Hymenobacter tibetensis: one gene and its partner. The protein of the gene in region 1 binds, or shares a complex with, the protein of each later gene. Links are inferred from orthologs where the notes say so. Each region holds a gene or a part of one and is shown in the gene's direction. Other genes may lie near its edges.

Region 1 (10,373 bases):
TGCGGCTTATCGGTGTTTCTGCACTTTTAGTAGCAAGGTAAACCTGTGCCTGTGCTGCATAGAACGAGCACGAGTCCACCGACTAATGCTGTACTAGGCTACGGCGCTTTTAGCTGTGGTTTCAACGGACTCACGCCGCTTGCCCATAATGAAACGGGAGCCGCGTTCTTGGCTGAAGTAGCTCCAGGTCCAGTTGGCGAATACCGACAGCCGGTTGCGGAAGCCGACCAGCGCTATCAGGTGCACAAAAACCCACATCACCCACGCAAAGAAACCTTGCGTCTTGTAGTCTTTGCCGAGCATCTTGATGTCGGCGACGGCGTGGTTGCGGCCGATGGTAGCCATGGCGCCTTGGTCGTGGTAGCGGAACGGCTCTAGTGGGTTACCGGCTAACATGCGTACGATGTTCTCGCCCAGTAATCGGCCCTGCTGTATGGCGGGCTGCGCTACCATCGGATGACCTTCGGGGTACTCAGCGGAAACCATAGCTGCTATGTCACCAATAGCGTAGATATTGGTGTAACCAGCAATTCGGTTGAAGGTATCTACCTCGTAGCGGTTGCCTTTGCGCAAGCTTTCGGGTCGGATGCCTTCAATAGGTGCGCCTGCTACACCGGCCGCCCAAATCAGCGTGCGGGTAATGAGCTTCTCACCGGTGTTGAGCGTAACGGTGTAGCCATCATAAGACTGCACCCGACGGTCCAGCAACACATCCACGCCAAACTTCTGCAGGTATTCCAACGCCTTTTGCGAGGCCTCAGCCGACATACCCTTCAGCAAGGTGTTGCCGCTTTGAATCAAGTGAATATCCATCTGGCGAAAGTCGATTTCGCGGTAGTCCTTCGGAAATACGTGCTTGCGTAATTCACTTAGCGCCCCCGCTACCTCCACGCCGGTAGGGCCACCTCCCACAATCACGAAGTCGAGCAAGCTGTTGAGCTGTTCGACATCGTCTATTTGCAGGGCCTTTTCGAAGTTGGAAAGCACCGTATTGCGCAATTCCACGGCGTCTTCCACGCTCTTGATAGCCACGGCATGACGCGCCATTTCGGCGTCGCCGAAATAGTTGCTGGTAGCCCCGGTGGCAATAATCAGGTGGTCGTAGGGAATCAGGCCGATAGACGTTTTCAAGACGTGCGTGGTCGTATCAACGTGTTCTACCTCCGCCATACGGAAGCATAGGTTGCTTTGCCCTTTCAAAATCTGACGGAACGGCGAAATGATATCGGCCGCTTCCAGTCCAGCAGTGGCCACCTGGTACATCAGGGGCTGAAAGGTGTGGTAGTTTTGCTTATCCACTAACACCACTTGCACCGGCGCATCGCGTAGGGCTTTGGCCAGCTCTAGTCCGCCAAAGCCGCCCCCCACAATTACCACCCGTGGTTTGCCAACGTGTTCTATTTTGGCTAGTCCTTCCATTTCCATAGAGCTGCGCATTAGTTGCTACTCCATTACTTCCTGTGAAGCAGAATAGTTTTTTGAGTTGTGCAATCTAAGACCTGCGCAACCAAATATGCTGGTTGTACGGGTGTGTGTAGCGGCTGCTTGCACGGCAGCTGAACGCCAAGGCTACCCTACTTATACTAGTGAGTCAACCAAGCTGGCTGCGAGGCAAAATTCAGTGTAAACAACTGATACACCGGGTTACGACACTTGCACTGGCTGGCATTCGTGGCACACACCACTTAATAGATAGTCGCGGGTCTTGACCTCGAACTTGGCTGGTAGGTTCACGGACGGAATAGCTACCTGATTGAGACAGTAGATGTGCTGACAATTGCTGCACTTGAAATGCACGTGGTTGTCGAAGTGCTCATGCGCGCTGCACTCAATAGAACAGGCTGCGTAGCGGACAATGTCGCTCTTGTCTATCACCCGGTGAATCAAACCACTTTCCTCAAACGATTTCAGCGTCCGGTAGAGCGTGATACGGTCGGTGTTGGGGGCAAGAAGCTGTTCGATTTCACTGCCAGACAAGGCAAACGGCGAATCGGCTACCACCCGCAAGACCGCCTGCCGTACTACGGTTTGGCGGAGCCCGTGCCGGGTCAGCGCTTGGGAAATACGGTCGGAAGACGGCATGCTATGGCTAAAGGTGTGAAAAACGCAAGAACTTACGAGCAGCCTCACAACCTAGTTCAGGGCTGCTGCTAGCTGTAAACAGATACAAAAGTAACGAAGTTGCACCACGCGAAAATTGGTTGGCAGCCAATGTGCCTGCACCGCTTCCAATCCATGAAACCGCAAGAAGCTCGATCCTGGCTTTGAAATGAATTTGGTGCTTGGAAACCCACGAAACAGCCCGCCCAAAGTGGCATACGGGACACGCAGTGGGTACACAAAAACAGAGCCGATCTGCTGAAAGTCAGCCACAACCAGGGGTGGTTGCGTACTCGGAGGTGTATCCTTACCTTGCTCCGTGCGAAATCTACTACTGCTCTGCTTTTGCTGTCTTTGTTTGCGGGCTACGGCTCAGCTCCCGCCAACGCCCCGGCAACTATACCCGGGTCTTTTCGAGGCTATTCAGCTCGGCCGGGTTTTCCCCGACAATAAGACGTTCGTGGATATGGTGCCCCGCCATGATACGCCCGCGCGCATTGTGGCCGACTACGAACAGCAACGTACGCAGCCAGGCTTCAACCTAGCGGCCTTTGCAAAGTCTCGGTTCCAGCTGCCCACCACCGACACCACCACCTACCGCAGCAACATCGCCACGGGCCTGCGCCTGCACCTCGATACCCTGTGGCGGGTGCTCCAGCGCCGCCCCCTCGATTCGGTGTCTCGTTACTCTTCGTTGCTGTTGTTGCCGCGGCCCTATCTGGTGCCAGGTGGCCGGTTCCGGGAGGTGTACTATTGGGACTCGTACTTCACCATGCTTGGCTTGCGCGAAGCAAACCGGACGGTCCTGATCCGCAACATGACCGACAACTTTGCTTACCTGCTTAACCGCTACGGCTTTATTCCCAACGGCAACCGCACCTATTACCTTACCCGCTCGCAGCCTCCATTTTTCTCGTTGATGGTGCAGTTGTTGGCGCAGGAGCAAGGTGATTCTGTGTTGGTGCGCTACCAGCCCCAATTACTACGCGAATACGCTTACTGGATGGCTGGCGCCGACTCGCTGAAGCCGGGCACTGCCACACGCCGCGTCATGCGGATGCCCGGCGGCGAACTACTGAACCGGTACTGGGATGAAAGCACTGAGCCGCGCGAAGAATCGTATGGCATTGACGTCGATGCGGCCCGCAAAACCACCCGCCCACCTTCACAGTTCTACCGCGACGTTCGGGCCGCGGCGGCTTCCGGCTGGGACTTCAGTACCCGCTGGTTTGGGGCGGACGGTACGCTGGGCTCGATCCGCACCACCGAGTTGGTGCCCGTCGATTTGAACTGCCTGATGCTGGTGCTGGAAGAAACACTGGCTCGCTCCTACACTACGCAAGGCCAAAGTGCAGCAGCCCGCACCTGGCTACAGAAAGCCAAACAGCGCTGCAGTGCCATTCAGCGCTATAACTGGAACAAGGCCGCCAATTGGTACACCGACTACGATTTCACGCAAAAGCGCCCCGCTGCCATTCGCACGTTGGCAGGGGTGTTTCCGCTGGCCTTTGGGGTAGCTACCCCGCGCCAGGCAACCGTAATTGCCGCTGGCCTCAAGGCTGATTTCCTGAAAGATGGGGGCCTGCTTACCACGCTCAACACCAGCGGCCAGCAGTGGGACGCGCCCAATGCTTGGGCGCCGTTGCAGTATATTGCCGTGCAGGGCCTCACTCGTTACAACCAGAAGCCGCTCGCCGATACCATTGCCGTCCGTTGGGTGCGCCTGAACTCGCGCGTATTCCAGCAAACGGGTAAGCTGCTGGAGAAATACAACGTCACCGATACACACCTTCCCGCTGGGGGTGGCGAGTATCCTCTCCAGGATGGCTTCGGCTGGACCAACGGGGTACTGCTTAACCTGCTCAACCGCTTCGCCCGCCCGCAGCCCAGCAATCAATAGGCATAGGCGCAGAGGCTGCCTAGCTGATGGTGCATTGATTGGCGTGGGTGTTTGTCTTGCCACTCTTAGAAGTTCGCAGCTGGTTCCTTTCAGTTGGGTCGCCTGCGGAGGATATGCTGCTATCAATGCAAATGGCTGAACTACCTGCGTCGCATCAACCCGAAAACCCCGCTCCCGACCCGTGGGCGGCCCTGAAAGCGCATACGGCCGCTCGGATAGCGCTGGGCCGAACGGGTAGCAGCGTGCCCCTACGTGAGGCGTTAGCCTTCCGGTTGGCCCACGCTCATGCCCGCGACGCGGTGTACTCAACCCTGGACCTCGACCCCTTGCTTGCGGGGCTGGCGCCGCTACAGTTGCCCGTCCTTCAGGTGCGCAGCAAGGCCCCCGACCGACAGGAATATTTACAGCGCCCCGACCTAGGTCGGCAATTACACGAGGAAGCGCACACCCTGCTGCAGGAAAGTAGCGCCCAGCCCACCGATTTGGTGATTGTATTGGCCGATGGACTTTCGGCGGCAGCCGTGAACGAGCATGCTGTGCCGCTGGTAAAGCTGTTGGTGCCTATACTACAGGCCGCCGGATTGCACCTGGGGCCGTTGGTAGTGGCAGCGCAGGCTCGTGTGGCTCTTGGCGATGAGATAGGAGCACTGCTGCACACTCAAATGGTATTGATTCTGATTGGGGAGCGGCCCGGCCTCAGTTCCCCCGACAGCTTAGGAGCCTATTTTACCTACGGCCCGCGTCCTGGCCTCACCGACGAAGCCCGTAATTGTGTATCTAACATCCGACCAGCCGGGCTCCCCTACGATGTGGCTGCCAACCGACTCAGCTATTTGCTGCTGGAAGCACTGCGCCGTAAGCTGTCGGGGGTGCACCTCAAAGACGATACCCGTCTGCTCGCTTAGTTCGCCGTGCAGTGCTACCGGTAGTACGTTGATATACCAGTTGCTTCGGCCACTTTGTGCAAAGTATATCTTCAGTAAATACCTCTGGCGGCTACTAAGCAGTGAAGTGGTTGCAACCATTTGCTTTCACTTGGTATCATCTCGGGGTAACTATCTACATAACTATATGAAAATCATCTTCCCGAAGGTACTTGCCTGTTTGTTACTAATGTGGAGTGCGACCGGGTGCTCGAAAGATTCAGCTGAGCCTCAAGAAGAGTTCTTTGTGAAGGCGCAGAAAGATGGACAGCCATGGGATAAAACGGGCGAAGGATACTTTGCCATGGGGAAAAGAGAATTTTATGTATTCTCCCCCGATACTATTCCTGTTACTACAACAGAGGTTCTGCAATTGAGCTTTGCATTACCCAAGAAGCAAGTGCTATCGTCTGTGCAGGCCTTGCCGGCAGAATGGAAGCTCTTGATAGGAGGCGACGGAATAACCGATTCCTATGCTTCTACGGATGGGACAGGTCTGCCATCCATACAAATTACCAAGCTTGATACTGTTCAGAGAATTGTAGAAGGTCGTTTCGAAGCTGTTCTCCGCCGCAAAGCTGTCTATACGCAACAGACAGAACTTATGAGGTTTACCAATGGCTCGTTCCGGGTGCGCTACAAGGAGCTACCATAAACTAGTTGCAGGAGCACGCGGCTGCAAGAGCATAAATACTCCTGATTGGTCTGTGACTCCATGCACAGAGTGACGCAAGCCTGCCTACTGCTGCCAGACAGCTTTGGTAGGCTTGCTGTAGTATAAGCTAGCGGGAGCTACGGGTGGTCTTGTACAGGTACCAGCCTTTCGTAATGGGCTTGACGACAATCAGACGGTTGGGGTTCATTTTGGGTACGTCTGCGGCTTTAGGCTGATACAGAAACCCCACAGTGTTGTCTATGCGTCCGCCGATGATAAACTCCAAGCAGGTGCCGCAATTGGTATCGTGCCGAGTGATGCGGCTGATATAGAGCTTGCGAAGCAGGGCGTGTATCTCCGGGTCGGCGTTGGCTGCTTCTTCCGCAGCGGCCGTAGTGTCCGTAGCGAAAAACTGCCGAGCCTTGACGAGGCGCGCTACTTTTTGAAAATCGGCCTGGTGCTGGGTGAAATGGCTGCTAATGTCGGCGTCGGCGCTAATCCAGAGCTTGAGGTTGCCTACTGTGAACGTGTGGTCGGCATCGGGGTGCTTCTGGTTGTACTGGGCTATTTCGGCGGGAGGCATAGTGGTCAGCAGCTTCAGCATGGGGGGGCCAAGCTGCGTCATCGACAGGCTGCGGATGGCTTGTAGCTTCCAGTCATTGTCTTCTCTGGCAAAGTGCAGGTAGAAGTCGTTGCGGCTTACGGAGTCGCGCAGTTCCACGGCCACCACGGCGGTGCTGTCACTCTGGTCGAGCAATTGGCAGCTGCGTTCCAGCGTGGCGGGTATCTGCTGGCCGAGCGTTTGATTTTTGGCTTGCTGCTCGGCCTCGCAACAGAGGTAGTCTTTCATTTCCGGCCAGCCTTTGGTGGCCACAAATTGCTGCGCAATCTGCAACGGCTCCATGGGCATTCGAGCGAGTAGCACCTGCGGCAAACTCATCAAGAGGAAAAAGAAAAAATACTTCATCGAAAAAGCCAAAATAGCTGTCTATTAGCTGCTAACCCCACAACTCCAACCTCCAAGATAGGCAGAATGTCAACATAACCCTGCTCTTGAAAGGCAACAGGCCGCACCCTGCAAAGGTGCAGTTGGAGTGCTGGTTCATACCAGACAAGATTCCGGAAGCAAAGGCTTACGCGCGAAAAACACGACCTCACAGACTACAGCTGAAACCCAACGTTTAGCTGGCAACGTTGCCGACATCGATTGCGCAAAGAAATACGGCGGGTGCGCCACGTCGCCGGCCAGGGTTTCAGTAATATCAGGCTTCTGTTGAAGCCTGAAAGCGGATTTTCTTTGGGTTTCAAGTTGTACTGCGTCCGCACCGCCATCTGTCTGCTTTATGCCTCGAGAGTTCAACCTACCCCTTGCTGCTACCTGCTACACTGCTGCTGCCTGCTTGGCTGCGCTGAGTTTGGCACTGGCCACGCCTGCTCTGGAACAGCAGCTGGCATTTCCGGATGCCGAGGGAGCCGGCCGCTTCACCTCGGGCGGACGAGGCTCGGCGGCGGTGCCAACCACTGTGTTTGAGGTCACCAATCTGGAAGACGACAACCAGCCCGGTAGCTTGCGCTACGCGCTAACCAAGCCTGCGGCGGCGCGCACCGTCGTGTTCCGGGTGTCAGGCACTATCCATTTGGCGTCGCCCCTGACCATCAGCCAGTCCAACACCACCATTGCCGGCCAAACTGCTCCTGGCGACGGTATCTGCGTAGCTGACTATCCGGTGAGCTTGAAAGCCAACAACGTCATCGTCCGGTTTGTGCGCTTCCGCATGGGCGACAAAAACCAGAATCAAGGCAAGGTAAACGGAGCCGGGGGCGACGATGCATTTGGTGGCATGCGCAACAGCCGCCTCATCATCGACCACTGTACTATGAGCTGGTCGACGGATGAGTGCTTGTCGGTGTATGAAGGCGACAGCACCACGTTGCAGTGGAATCTGATCAGTGAGCCGCTCAATTACTCGTACCACTTCGAAACCGGCGACACCGATTTCGAGCAGCACGGGTTTGGAGGCATTTGGGGCGGGCAGCATGCTACCATGCACCACAACCTGTTTGCCAGCTGCAAGAACCGCACGCCACGCTTCAACGGTAGCCGCTACACGCACCCCGCCGGCTACGAAAACGTGGATTTCCGCAACAACGTGCTTTACAACTGGGGCGAAAACAACGTGTATGCTGGGGAAGGCGGCAACTACAACGTCGTCAACAACTACTACAAGCACGGCCCCTCTACCAAAGACAACGTGAAGGCGCGAGTGCTGAATCCGTACAAGCTTGAGAAAGGTGCCAACCCGCTGCCCTACGGCAAGTTCTATCTGGCCGGCAACTACGTGGACGCCAGCGCCGACGTGACCCGCCACAACTGGCGCGGCGTGACTATGAACGGCGGTACCGCCACCGATACAGTGCAAGCCAAAGCTGCCCTGCCATTCAACTTGGGCCCCATCAGCACTCAGACAGCAGCTGAAGCGTATAAGGCCGTCTTACAGCACGTAGGGGCCAGTCTGCCCAAGCGCGACACCCTAGACCAACGCATCATCCGCAACGTGGTTAACCGCACGGGCCGCATCATTGACGTGCAGGGGGGATACCCGCACGGCACCCCCTACACCGTCTCGCAGAAAGCGTGGCCGGTGCTGGCGTCAGTGTCAGCCCCCACTGATACCGACCATGATGGCATGCCGGATGCGTGGGAAACCAAACAACGCCTTAACCCCCACGACCCCACCGACCGCGCCAAAACGGGTCCGAACGGCTATACTATGTTGGAAACGTATTTGAACAGCTTGGCGGCACGGGTGATACCAGGAAAGTAGAGCGGCTGTAAATTCCAGCTCCGTGTAAGCTCAGCAAGTAGCAGTACAAAATAGAAGCTCCTCCCATCTTGCTCTCGACAGGATGGGAGGAGCTTCTAGGCGTGAGATGTCGTAAGCTACCCCATTGCCACTGTGTTGGCCATGCTTATATGTACGGCATGATCAGCTTTTTCCATGCCATGTATCCTTTGCCGTTTAAATGTAGGCCGTCAAAGCTGTACTCGGCTTTCAGGCCGTTGCCTTCCTGGAAATAAGGGAAGAGGTTAATAAATGTTGCGCCGTTTTCTTTGCTGATTTGCGAATATCTTTCGTTTAATTCTTTTATCTGGCTGATAGTTAATTCATCTGAGTGCAATATTTTTTGATTGGTAGGCAATACACTTTGGATATATAATTCCGTTGCTGGTGATTCAGACTTGATTTTCTTCGTAATCAGCTCTATATGAGCACTTATCTCTTCCACTGAGGTGCCAGCACATATATCATTAACCCCAACCATAATAAATATTTTCCGGGGTTTGCTTTTGATAATTCTATCGAGGCGCTTGATAATACCTGTGGTTTTGTCGCCCCAAATACCTCTATTCCTGACCGACGGATTATTAAGTATTTCTGCCAATTCAAACGCTTCCGTGTGGCTGTCGCCTACGAAATAAATTTTATTGGGTTCGTCTGTTAGCTCCTGAAAAATACTCGTGCGAAAAGGTTCTTTGAGAACTTCGTTCTCAAACCAATTGTGGTAGTACTTGTAAGCAAAAACGGAAGACAATAAGGTGTTGAAGCCAAGGGAAGCCACAAACAGGAGTCCGGTCTTGTTGATCACAGCAAGAAATAATTAGCAGAATTGGCGTGGTGTAGCCGAGCTACATACTAGTATCGTACTACTTGGTTAACATTAGCCGGTATAAATATATAGTCTTATTGTTCAATTCACAAGGAATAAGAACAATACAGGCAATATTATTTTTATACGAATATATTGAATAATAAAAATAGCTGCTTAAATCTATATTCATGCAACAGCTAGGCTAGCTTGCACACTCTGCCCTCGGCCTTACACGGCCTTCAAAATCAGGAATATCCTTTCGATTGCAACCTAGAAAAGCAAGGTTTCCACTTCCTGCACCTCGCCTGGCGCTAAACTACCCAGCACGATGCCCCCTATGCGCATCCGCACCAAGCGGAGCGTGGGAAAGCCTGCGGCGGCGGTCATCTTGCGCACCTGCCGGTACTTGCCTTCCGTAACCGTGATGCTCACCCAACTGGTGGGGCCGTGTCGGTCGGAGCGGATGTGACGGGTGCGGGGTGGCAGGTCCGGTGGCGCGGCCAAGCGGTAGGCGGCGCAAGGCAGAGTCTGGTAGCGCCCCTCCGAAATGCCGATTTCCACGCCTTGTTGAAGCTGTGCCACAGCTTCGTCGGTGATAAGGCCATCCACCTGGGCGTAGTATTCCTTTTCCACGTCTTTGCGGCGAATCTGCTCACTCACGCTGCCGTCGGTGGTGAGCAGGAGCAAACCTTCGCTATGTTCGTCGAGGCGGCCAATGGACATGGTGCCTTCTGGAAAGTCGTGCAACTCACCCAGGAAACGCTTTTTACGGGCTTCGCTGGGGTTGTTGCTCATGAATTGGCTAAGGTAGCCGTAGGGTTTGTGGACGATGAAATGGCGGTGCTCAAACATAGAGGCGCAAGGTACGGCGCTTTCCAAGGCCAGACGTTCTGTCGTTCGGGCTCGTGCAACACCTCCGCAGCGGTAACTCCGGCAGCCTAACAAACAGCTTGTCTTGCCCAGCAAACATCACACGGCCGACTGCTACTTCTTGAAGAAGGCCAGCAACTCGGCTTTGTATGAACTACCGATAGGAATCAGGGTAGCATCCTGCAACTGCACGTGGTCGGGCTGGAGCAGGCGGATATGAGCGGCAGCTACAATGAAGGAGCGGTGTACGCGCAGATAGGTTGGGCCTAGCACT
Region 2 (10,412 bases), 4.9 Mb from region 1 along the record:
GGAATGCTGTGGGTTTGTATTCGGTCACGACAAAGAGGCTGGCCGTGTTGTCACGGAAACTATGGCTGTGGCAAATGCCGAGCAAAACGACAAGCGTTTGCGGTTCCGCATAGCACCTAAAGATTACCTGTTTGCCGAGCAGTTCGCCGAGCAAAAGCAGATGCAACTGCTTGGCGTGTACCATTCTCATCCCGAACATTCCGCTGTGCCCTCGAAACACGATAGCCAAGCCGCATTTCCGTACTTCTCTTATCTGATTGTTTCGGTGCTGGGCGGAAGAGTTGACGATGTGCAATCCTGGCGTTTGAGTGATGAAGGGCACTTCGAGAACGAACCAATACACATCACCGATTCATTTTAAAGCCATGGCAACTGTAATTGTTCCAACGCCGCTACGGAAATTCACGGGCAACGCCTCGCGGGTACAAGTGTCGGCAACCACCGTGTCCGATGTTGTAAGTGAGTTGACCCTTCAGTATCCTGAGCTTAAAAGGCACCTGCGCACCCCAGACGGAAAAATCCCTTCGTTCATCAACATATTTGTGGGCGACGATGACATTCGTGCTTTGCAGCAAGAGCAGACCCCGGTGCAAGCCACCTCTGTTATTAGTATTGTGCCTGCCATAGCCGGAGGAATAGATCAACCAAAAGCATAAGTATATGGATCACAATGCCCTAGCATTCTCCGCGGCAGAGCTGGCTCGTTATGACCGCCACATTATTATTCCTGAGTTTGGGCTGGAATCGCAGAAGAAGCTGAAAGCAGCTAGAGTGCTGGTAGTGGGTTCGGGTGGTTTGGGGAGCCCTATGCTGCTGTATCTAGCTGCTGCTGGGGTCGGTACGATTGGCATCGTGGATTTCGATGTCGTTGAGGACAGCAACTTGCATCGGCAGGTGTTGTTTGGAGTGGAGGAAATTGGGCAGCCCAAAGCGGAAGCGGCGAAGCGTCGGCTACAGGCGTTGAATCCATACATCCAAATTGAGGTGTACAACACCCCGTTAACCTCTGCAAACGCCTTAGAGCTGATTGGAGAGTATGATGTGGTGGCCGATGGTACCGACAATTTTCCGACCCGCTACCTGGTAAACGACGCGTGCGTACTGCTTGGCAAGCCCAACGTCTACGCGTCCATTCTGCAGTTTGAAGGCCAGGTTTCGGTGTTCAACTACCGGGATAGTGCGGGTGAGCTAGGTCCCAACTACCGTGATTTGTACGCCACTCCGCCACCTCCAGGAATGGTTCCGAGTTGTGCGGAAGGTGGCGTATTGGGCGTGTTGCCTGGTATAATTGGCAGCCTACAAGCGCTGGAAGTTATCAAGGTTGTGACGGGCGTAGGAGAAGTGCTCAGTGGGCGCTTGTTTAATTTCGATGCGCTAAGCTTTCAATCCCGCACCTTCAACATCAAGCGCAGCTCCGATAATCCGCTCAACGGCACGAACCCAACCATCGACAAGCTGATTGATTACGAGCAGTTCTGTGGTATGCCGGTAATTGAAAAGCCAGTGCGGGAAATTACCGTTGCCCAGCTTCATGAGTGGCAGAACGCAGGGGAAGATTTTCAATTGATTGACGTGCGCCAGCCAGATGAATATGCCAGCGCCAACATGGACGCCCTGCTGCTGCCACTAGATACACTACAAGACAATACCGATAAGATTGACCGCCACCGAAAAGTAGTAGTACACTGCAAAACGGGCGGCCGTAGCACAAAAGCCATCCGCCAGTTGGAAGAGCACTTCGGGTTCGATAACCTGTATAATCTGAAGGGCGGAATAATGGCGTACCTGCAAGAGGTGAAAACAGGTTGAACGTACGGGAGCCCAACAGGAGGCCACACAACCACACCACACCGATACCAGATCAAGTGCAATGGGCTAGTTGGTCAGGTCAGTCCTGCATGGTTTTCCGTTGGTGATTTTGTGCAATTAGCGCTATGTTAAGGGTGTAGCTGAACCCCTTTCGCCTATTGTATGAACGATGCTGCCCCGTCGCCGGCCTTAAAGAAAGTACTGAAGCCGCTGCACCTATGGGCCATTGCGGTAGGGCTAGTTATTTCCGGCGAGTACTTCGGCTGGAACTACGGCTGGGCAGTTTCGGGCACCGTTGGGTTTCTGGTGGCCACGCTCCTGATTACGGTACTCTACATCACGTTCATTTTCAGCTTTACGGAACTAACAACGGCCATTCCGCATGCCGGTGGGCCGTTTGCCTATGCCCACCGGGCGCTGGGCCCCGTGGGCGGATTTGTGGCTGGCTATGCCACGCTAGTGGAGTTTTTGTTCGCGCCGCCGGCCATTGCGTTTGCACTAGGCAGCTACGTGCACTTCTTGTACCCGAGCGTACCCGTACTGGCTACGGCGCTGGGCAGCTACGTAGTGTTTATCGGCATCAACCTGCTGGGCATCAAGGAGTCGGCGTTGTTTTCGTTGGTGGTTACTTTGCTGGCCGTGGCAGAGCTGCTGGTATTTATGGGACTGGTGGCACCGCATTTCAAGGCCAGCAACTTCCTCGCCGACCCTATGCCTTTTGGCGCGGCGGGTGTGTTTGCCGCTTTGCCGTTTGCCATCTGGTTTTACCTGGCTATTGAGGGTGTAGCCATGGTGGCCGAAGAAGTAGAGGAGCCGAGGCGCACCATCCCCATCGGCTATACCTATGGCTTGCTCACGCTGGTATTGCTGGCCCTAGGCGTGATGGTCCTTACCGGCGGCGTTACCGACTGGCACCGCCTCAGCACCATTGACTATCCGCTGCCTGAGGCGTTGAGTTATGCGCTGGGCAAAGGCAGCCCTTGGACCAAAGTGTTTGCCAGCATTGGCTTGTTTGGCTTGGTGGCTTCGTTTCACGGCACCATCATTGGGTACTCGCGGCAGGTGTTTGCCTTGGCGCGCAGCGGCTATCTGCCGGGCTTTCTGGCCCGCGTTAACCCGCGGTTCCAAACGCCACACTGGGCTTTGGTGGCCGGTGGGGTAGTGGGTTGCGTATCGCTGCTGACAGGTACCACCGACAAGCTTATTATTCTGTCGGTGTTGGGCGCGGTGCTGATGTACCTGGTTAGTTTGCTGAGTTTGTTTGTGCTGCGGCGGAAAGAACCCAACCTGGTGCGGCCGTTCGTTACGCCGTTTTACCCTTGGTTTCCGCTGATTGCTACGGTATTGTCGTTGGTGAGCTTGGGGGCTATTATGTATTACAACTGGCTGCTGAGCTTAGTGTTTTTCGTGGGCCTGGGGTTGTTGCTAGGGGTATATAGGCTGCTGGGCTTGGCGAAGCCAAAGGCAGTGGTAGCAACACAAGAAAGGTAGTAGAACTGCCTTCCCAAGAATAATCTAGAAGCTGTTCGCGTTACCCAACAACGACTTAAAAAAGCCTACCGGCGTTGTAGCATTGACACCACGACGGTGGGCGTTGATGTAAAAGGTAAGACCCAACTAGACAGCTGTACACCGTTCTGGCGAACTAGAAATTAGCTTGAAATGCCTCTTAGAGAATTCTCTTATGGCCTACCACCATACCATTCGCAATAGGGTCTATCAATTTGTTGATCTGAAAACGCTGCTGGCAAAGGCCACCCCGCTACGGTCGGGCGACGTGCTGGCGGGGGTGGCTGCCGAAACGTATGAAGAGCGGGTAGCCGCTCAGCTTACGTTGGCTGAAGTTCCGCTCCGAAATTTTCTCAACGAAGCACTCATTCCCTACGAGCAGGACGAGGTAACGCGCCTGATTCTCGACACGCACGATGCCGCCGCGTTTGCACCTGTTAGCCACTTCACGGTGGGGCAATTGCGCGACTGGTTGCTGGCTGATACCACTGACACGCCTACGCTTCAGCTATTGGCCCCCGGCCTGACCCCGGAAATGGTGGCCGCCGTCAGTAAGCTCATGCGCAACCAAGAACTGATTGCCGTGGCTCGCAAGTGCGAGGTGATAACGCAGTTTCGCAACACGTTGGGCCAGCGGGGCCACCTAGCTACCCGTCTGCAGCCCAACCACCCCACCGACGACGCCCGCGGCATTGCCGCCAGCCTCCTCGACGGCCTACTCTACGGCAGCGGCGACGCCGTTATCGGCATCAACCCCGCCACCGACAATCCTGCTGCAGTTCGGAACCTGCTGGAAATGCTCGACGCTATTCGGCAGCAGTATGCCATTCCCACGCAGTCGTGCGTGCTGTGCCACGTCACGACCACGCTGGAACTGGTGCGGCAGCAAGCCCCAGTGGACCTGACATTTCAGAGTATTGCCGGTACGGAGGCTGCCAATGCCAGCTTCGGTATCAATCTGTCGCTGCTCGATGAGGCGTGGCAAGCCACGCTTAGCCTCAATCGAGGGACAGTGGGCCAGCACGTTATGTACTTCGAAACTGGCCAGGGCAGCGCCCTTAGCGCCAACGCCCACCACGGCCTCGACCAGCAAACCTGCGAAGCCCGTGCTTACGCCGTAGCCCGCCGTTTCAAGCCGCTGCTCGTCAACTCGGTGGTCGGCTTCATCGGCCCCGAGTACCTCTACGACGGCAAGCAAATCATCCGAGCGGCGCTGGAAGACCATTTTTGCGGTAAGCTGCTCGGCCTGCCCATGGGCATGGACATCTGCTACACCAACCACGCCGAAGCCGACCAAGACGACATGGATACCCTACTCACGCTACTAGGCGTGGCTGGCTGCAACTTCATCATGGGCGTGCCCGGCGCCGACGACATCATGCTCAACTACCAATCCACGTCCTTCCACGATGCACTCTACATCCGCAGCGTGCTCAATCTGCGCGCCGCCCCAGAGTTCGAGGCATGGCTACAGCAGCTAGGCGTGTTCGATGCGCAAGGCAGGCTACTACCCGCGCCGTTGCAACCATTGCTGTTGGAAAAGCTGCCTCAGGCGTTTCGTTGACCCCACCCTCGGCCCCTCCCCTGCAGGAGAGGGGTGCGTTCTAATGAAGCACTATCGTTCGGCACCCCTCTCCCGGAGGGGGAGGGGCCGGGGGTGGGGTCACGCTGTTAGCGCGTACAGCAGAATATTGACGCCGAATTTGGTGTTGTCTTCGGCTAGGAAGCGTTTGTTGCGGAAGTCGTAGTCCCACTCGCAGCCGTAGTCTTTGTTGGAATAGAGCACACCGAGGCGGCCGTTGATTTCAATGCCTTTCAGGTAGTCGTGCACCAGGTCGTCGCCCCAGCCGTTTAGCTCGAAGGATGTGGGTGGGGGCCCGTCAGGAAACTTGAAGAACTGCGAGTAGATGACGTGCGTTTTGGGAATCTTCTTGAGGGCGCCAGTGCCGAAGCATTGCCGCATCTGCTCCTCGAAGGAACGGGCAAATAGGCCGTCGATGTCGTGGTTGCAGTCGTCGACGAATACGAAGCCACCGTTGCGCACGTACTGCGTAAAATTCGCTTTTTCCTGCGCCGAAAACTGTACCAGCCGGTGCCCCGATAAGTAGCAGAAGGGGTGCCGGAACAGCTCCGGTGAGTCGAGGGCTACTACTTTCTCTTTCTGATTGACGGGTATTTTGGTGTACTGAATCAGAGAGTGTAGCAGGTTGGTTGGCATTCGCTCGTCTACGCCATCCCAGTCGCCGGAGCGGTATTGCAGACGCACGAAAGTGAAAGGAACAGGCATGCGGGATGATAAGGTGAAAGGCAAGACCACTACGGGCAGCCAATAACAGACAAAAATAAATGCGGGAGGTGGCTCACGTAGGAGAAAATCGGTTGCTGGCTCTAAAAATCCCTACCGCGCATGTGCTTGACAAACAAGTGAAAAAGATATTTCAATAAGCGGGTGAATATGGCAATGATTTTGCGTTTACATGGTTTATGTAAAAACATTCTTCTTTTTCTGCTATGAAATCCTTGCGACTTTTTGCCTTCCTTTTCTTCCTGCTAGGTGCTGCCAGCCACGCCCAAGCTCAATTCGGCATCAAAGCTGGCGTCAACAACGCCGTGCTCGATGGCCAGAACATCAACATGAACACCGATTACCAGACCACCTACCACGTAGGGGCCTTCGTTCGGCTACCGATACTTGGTCCGTTGTCTATTCAGCCCGAAGTGCTGTACTCCTTGCAAGGCTCACAGTTTAAGTCCGCTGTGGCCCACTACGATACCAAGCTGCACTACCTTAACATTCCGGTGCTGGCTCACGTGAAGGTGGGTCCGGTATATGTAGAGGGTGGCCCACAGTTTGGCGTACTGCTCGGTGCCCGCGAAAACGGCACGCTCCGCATCAATGCCGCCGACGGCTACGGCCCTGTCAACCGCACCGCCGACAATAACTACAAGAAAAACGACTTCGCCCTTGCTGCCGGAGCTGGTTTGGAGTTGGGTAGCCTCATCTTGGGCGTGCGCTACACTGCGGGCCTCAACAACATCAACGACGTAGCTGACCTAAACGGCGCCAACGACCCCCGCCTGAAAAACCGCGTGATTCAGGCATCCGTCGGTATCAAGTTCGGGAAATAGGTGCTGCCATGAGCACTCAAGCAGCAAACAACAGCGGCTTGCTCTGTAGAGCAAGCCGCTGTTGTTTGCTGCCAAACGTACTTCTGATCTTACACCGCGTCGGAGAGGCTAGTGAAGGTGAAGTCCCGAATCTTCAACGGGGGCACCATGTTGCCGCCCAAGCGCACCGACTTGCCCATGGCCTCGATGTTGTTGAGCATGATAACCGGGCTTTCGTTGAAGCGCATGTTCTTGATGGGGTGCTTGATCTTGCCGTTTTCGATGTAGAAGGTTCCGTCGCGGGTGAGGCCGGTGACAAGGAGTGTCTGCGGGTCAACGTCGCGGATGTACCAGAGGCGCGTGACCAGGATGCCTTTAGCCGTGCCTTTAATGAGGTCATCAACGCTCTGGGTGCCACCTTCCATGATGAAACCGCCGGGGAAGGCCGTGGCGGGCTTCTTGCTTTTCTCGGCCCAGTAGCGCGAGTAGTACAGGTTCTTCATCACGCCTTTCTCCACCCACGTCATGCGCTTAACGGGCATCCCTTCGTCGTCGAATACGCGGCCGGGAGCCGTGGCGTTGAGCGGGTCGGAGTAGATGGTCACGCGCGGGTCGAACATCTTTTCGCCGAGCTTGTTGCCACCGCCTTTTTTGCTGAGGAAGCTGCGGCCTTCGTCGGCTTCGCGGGCCCCCAGGGCATAGATCATGCGGTTCAGAATGCCTTCATCGGAAACCAGGGCGGCGGGCTCCAGAATAACGGTGTATTTGCCGGGCTCGATGGCCTTGGCCCCTACCGAACCTGCAGCTTTGGTGGCGGCAATGCTGGTGAGCGTCTTGGCGTTGAACTTAGCTACGTCGGTGTAGTCGGCCACGGCGTAGCCCGAGCCAGTGCCATCGGCAGTGCGCACCGTTACCGAATAATCTAGCTGCGTGAATTGCTGGTAGCCTTCCAGTCCTTTGTTGTTGCGGATAGCCACGAAACTTGGGCCGTCTTCGAGGTAGCCAGCGGCTGTGAGCTTACGAGGTTCGCAGAGCGCAATGCTGTCGGCGGCCACTTGAGCGCGGAAGTCGGCCGTGATGCCGGCTGTGGCCGCGGCGTAACTGTTGGGCGTGAGGAACTGCTGCTGCCCGAGCATGGGCATATATTCGGGGTCTTCGGGGGCCAGCTTGGCAATTTCTTCGGCCCGCTGCACGCACCGCCGCAGGGTGGCATCGTCGAACTGGTTGCAGGTGGCCACACCTGAGCGTTTACCGAACCGGGCTTCTACGGACAGGCTCACGTTGTCGGACGAGCCGGCGGTGCTCACGTTGTTGCGAGCGTAACGAATGTTGCCGGTGGTGCGGCCATTGAGCTGGCCCGCGCACTCGTCGGCGGTGCTGAAGCTCAGGACCTTTTTAAGGATGGCCTGCGCTTCGTCTTGAGAAAGTATTGCCATGGGGTGATTGTTGAGTTGTTGCTTGCTGGCTAGTTGTTGGTTGCTATAGAGCAGATGGCGCTGTCATTCCGAGCGAAGCGAGGAATCTGAGTGAAGTCGTTAACCGATTACTCTAGATTCCTCCTGCGTCGGAATGATAGTTCAAGCGCATTAACTAGCCAATTTTCCGTGCCGTGTTGATGACGTTGACGCCGTTGAAGCGGGTAGTAGCCGAACCGTGGCTCACCGCCGAAATCTGGCTCGGCTGACCCTTGCCATCGAAGAAGGTGCCCATGAGCCGGTAGTCGGACTGGTCGCAGGAGCCAGCGCAGGAGTTCCAGAACTCTTGCGTGTTGGCCTGGTAGGCCACGTCCTCAATCATGCCGGCTATTTTGCCTTTCTCAATGGCATAAAACACCTGGCCGCCAAATTGGAAGTTGTAGCGCTGCTGGTCGATAGAGTAGGAGCCAGCACCCGCAATGTAGATACCCTTATCCACCTTGCTGATCATTTCGTCCACGCTCTGCTTAGCGGTGCCGGGTTGTAAGCTTACGTTAGGCATGCGCTGAAACTGCACCGAACTCCAGGCATCGGCATAGCAGCACCCGTCTGATTCTTGCTGCCCAACTACGGCAGCTTGGTCCCGAATTTTCTGATAGTTCACCAACTTGCCTTCTTTGATGAGGTCCCACTGCTTGGTTTTCACGCCCTCGTCATCATACCCAACCGCGCCCAAAGAACCGGGCTGCAACTTGTCGGCTACAATATTCACTTGCTTGGAGCCATACGGAATGTTCTTGGCTTTCCACTCTAAGGTGGCGAAGCTCGTACCAGCATAGTTGGCTTCGTAGCCGAGCACCCGGTCCAACTCGGTAGGGTGGCCCACCGATTCGTGGATGGTCAAACCCAAGTGGCCAGGGTCGAGCACCAGGTCGTACTTACCGGGCACTACGCTTTTAGCCGTCAGCTTTTCCTTGGCGTGTTTGGCTGCCTGCGCGGCATCTTCCAGAATGTCGTAGCGCTGCTTGTAGCCGATTACCGTCGTGCCCGTAGGACCTGCTACTCTCTCGCTGCCGCCGGGCGTCAGGTACTCGTAGCCCAACCCCATGGCCGCCGACATCGACTCGCGCGAACGGAACTTGCCGGTTGCCTTGTCAATGGCCGTGACGGTAAACGTGGGCCAGATGCGGTGCACATCCTGGTCGATATAGGAGCCGTCGGTGCTGGCGAAGTACTTCTGCTCGTTCACCTGGAATAGCGCCGAATTGATGTAGTTAGCGCCGTTTTCGAGGGCCTTGGCATTGGCGGCCAGCAGCAAGTCGGCCTTTTCCTTTACGGGTACTTCGAAAGGGTTTTTCTGGATGGGCGTCTTCCAGCTGACCTCGCCGTAGCCTTGTTGTGGCGCCAACTGCACAGGTTGTTTCTGCCCCTTCTGGTTGGCTTTGGCAATGGCCGTTGCCGAGCGAGCCGCCGCCGCTACGCCAGCTTCCGTTATGGTGTTGGTTGACGCAAACCCCCACGCACCATTCACCAATACCCGAACCCCCGCTCCGAGGCTTTCCGTGCTGGTAATATTCTGCACCTGTTTTTCGCGGGTGAAAACGTACTGATTGAGGTAGCGCCCAATGCGCACATCGGCATACGAAGCACCGGCAGATTTTGCAGCGTTCAGGGCAGCATCGGCCAAGCGCTTTTTCAGGGCTGGGTCCATGACTTCGAGCAGTTGCTCGGGGTCCACGAGCATACCTCCCAACCCGGGTATACTCGGTAGCAGCAGGCCCCCGGCCGCCAGGCCAGTCAGCCCCATAAAGTCACGTCTTTTCAAAGTGCTTGAGAATTAGAAGGTGAGAAAAGAACTGAAGGAAGCAGGCAGGAACAGGTTTCCCATGTGCTATGGATGCTACTTCCAGATCAAGGTTGCTAAAATATTCAAGAAACCGAATGAAAAGTAAATGCCCGCCCGGCGCAAACCGGACGGGCAACCTACTAGGCGAAAAGCGACAAGCTTATGTCACCCGTTTCCCTAGCCAATTTTGCGGGCCGTATTGATGACGTTGACGCCGTTGAAGCGGGTGGTGGCCGAACCGTGGCTCACCGCCGAGCTCTGTGCGGGCTGTCCTTTGCCGTCGTTGAAGAAGCCCGCGAGGCGGTAGTCGGACTGGTCGCAGGAGCCGGCGCAGGAGTTCCAGAACTCTTGCGTATTGGCCTGATAGGCCACGTCTTCGAGCATGCCCGTAATCTTGCCTTTGTCGATGGCGTAGAACACTTGGCCGCCAAACTGGAAGTTGTAGCGCTGCTGGTCGATGGAGAACGAGCCGTTGCCGGCAATGTAGATGCCTTTATCTACCTTGCTTACCATCTCGTCCACGCTCAATTTGGCGGTGCCGGGGCGCAAGCTCACGTTAGGCATGCGCTGGAACTGCACATCCTGCCACGACTGCGAGTAGCAGCATCCGTCCGACTCTTTCTGACCCACCATAGCGGCCTGGTCGCGAATCTTCTGGTAGTCGATCAGCTTGCCTTCTTTGATAAGGTCCCACTCTTTGGTTTTCACGCCTTCGTCGTCGTACC

The links.
Region 2: the proteins of eutC (region 1) and MTX78_RS01405 are in contact, whole or in part, in a solved structure (PDB 3ABO), measured with the Escherichia coli proteins. The link is inferred for Hymenobacter tibetensis from one-to-one orthologs.

What each region holds. Positions count from the first base shown.
Region 1 is NZ_CP094669.1:5,270,266-5,280,638, reverse strand. Bases 3,070-6,018 are described here. They hold eutC (ethanolamine ammonia-lyase subunit EutC), read left to right. Parts: upstream 3,070-4,131; coding sequence 4,132-4,905; downstream 4,906-6,018. Other genes in these bases: MTX78_RS21250 (hypothetical protein), read right to left, coding at 5,706-6,018; MTX78_RS21255 (hypothetical protein), read left to right, coding at 5,072-5,578; treF (alpha,alpha-trehalase TreF), read left to right, coding at 3,070-4,000. In the rest of the region: MTX78_RS21275 (NAD(P)/FAD-dependent oxidoreductase), read right to left, coding at 94-1,437; MTX78_RS21270 (Fur family transcriptional regulator), read right to left, coding at 1,645-2,082; more of treF, read left to right, coding at 2,459-3,069; more of MTX78_RS21250, read right to left, coding at 6,019-6,545; MTX78_RS21245 (pectate lyase family protein), read left to right, coding at 6,922-8,403; MTX78_RS21240 (GDSL-type esterase/lipase family protein), read right to left, coding at 8,549-9,226; MTX78_RS21235 (pseudouridine synthase), read right to left, coding at 9,500-10,081; MTX78_RS21230 (LytR/AlgR family response regulator transcription factor), read right to left, coding at 10,214-10,373. UniProt on the Escherichia coli protein: Catalyzes the deamination of various vicinal amino-alcohols to oxo compounds. Ethanolamine ammonia-lyase (EAL) allows bacteria to utilize ethanolamine as the sole source of nitrogen and carbon in the presence of external vitamin B12.
Region 2 is NZ_CP094669.1:346,884-357,295, forward strand. The notes cover bases 2,700-5,687. They hold MTX78_RS01405 (ethanolamine ammonia-lyase subunit EutB), read left to right. Parts: upstream 2,700-3,493; coding sequence 3,494-4,882; downstream 4,883-5,687. Other genes in these bases: eat (ethanolamine permease), read left to right, coding at 2,700-3,300; MTX78_RS01410 (DUF4159 domain-containing protein), read right to left, coding at 4,982-5,605. In the rest of the region: MTX78_RS01385 (Mov34/MPN/PAD-1 family protein), read left to right, coding at 1-361; MTX78_RS01390 (MoaD/ThiS family protein), read left to right, coding at 366-656; molybdopterin-synthase adenylyltransferase MoeB, read left to right, coding at 661-1,809; more of eat, read left to right, coding at 1,972-2,699; MTX78_RS01415 (porin family protein), read left to right, coding at 5,830-6,447; MTX78_RS01420 (TldD/PmbA family protein), read right to left, coding at 6,537-7,862; MTX78_RS01425 (TldD/PmbA family protein), read right to left, coding at 8,017-9,666; MTX78_RS01430 (TldD/PmbA family protein), read right to left, coding at 9,865-10,412. UniProt on the Escherichia coli protein: Catalyzes the deamination of various vicinal amino-alcohols to oxo compounds. Allows this organism to utilize ethanolamine as the sole source of nitrogen and carbon in the presence of external vitamin B12.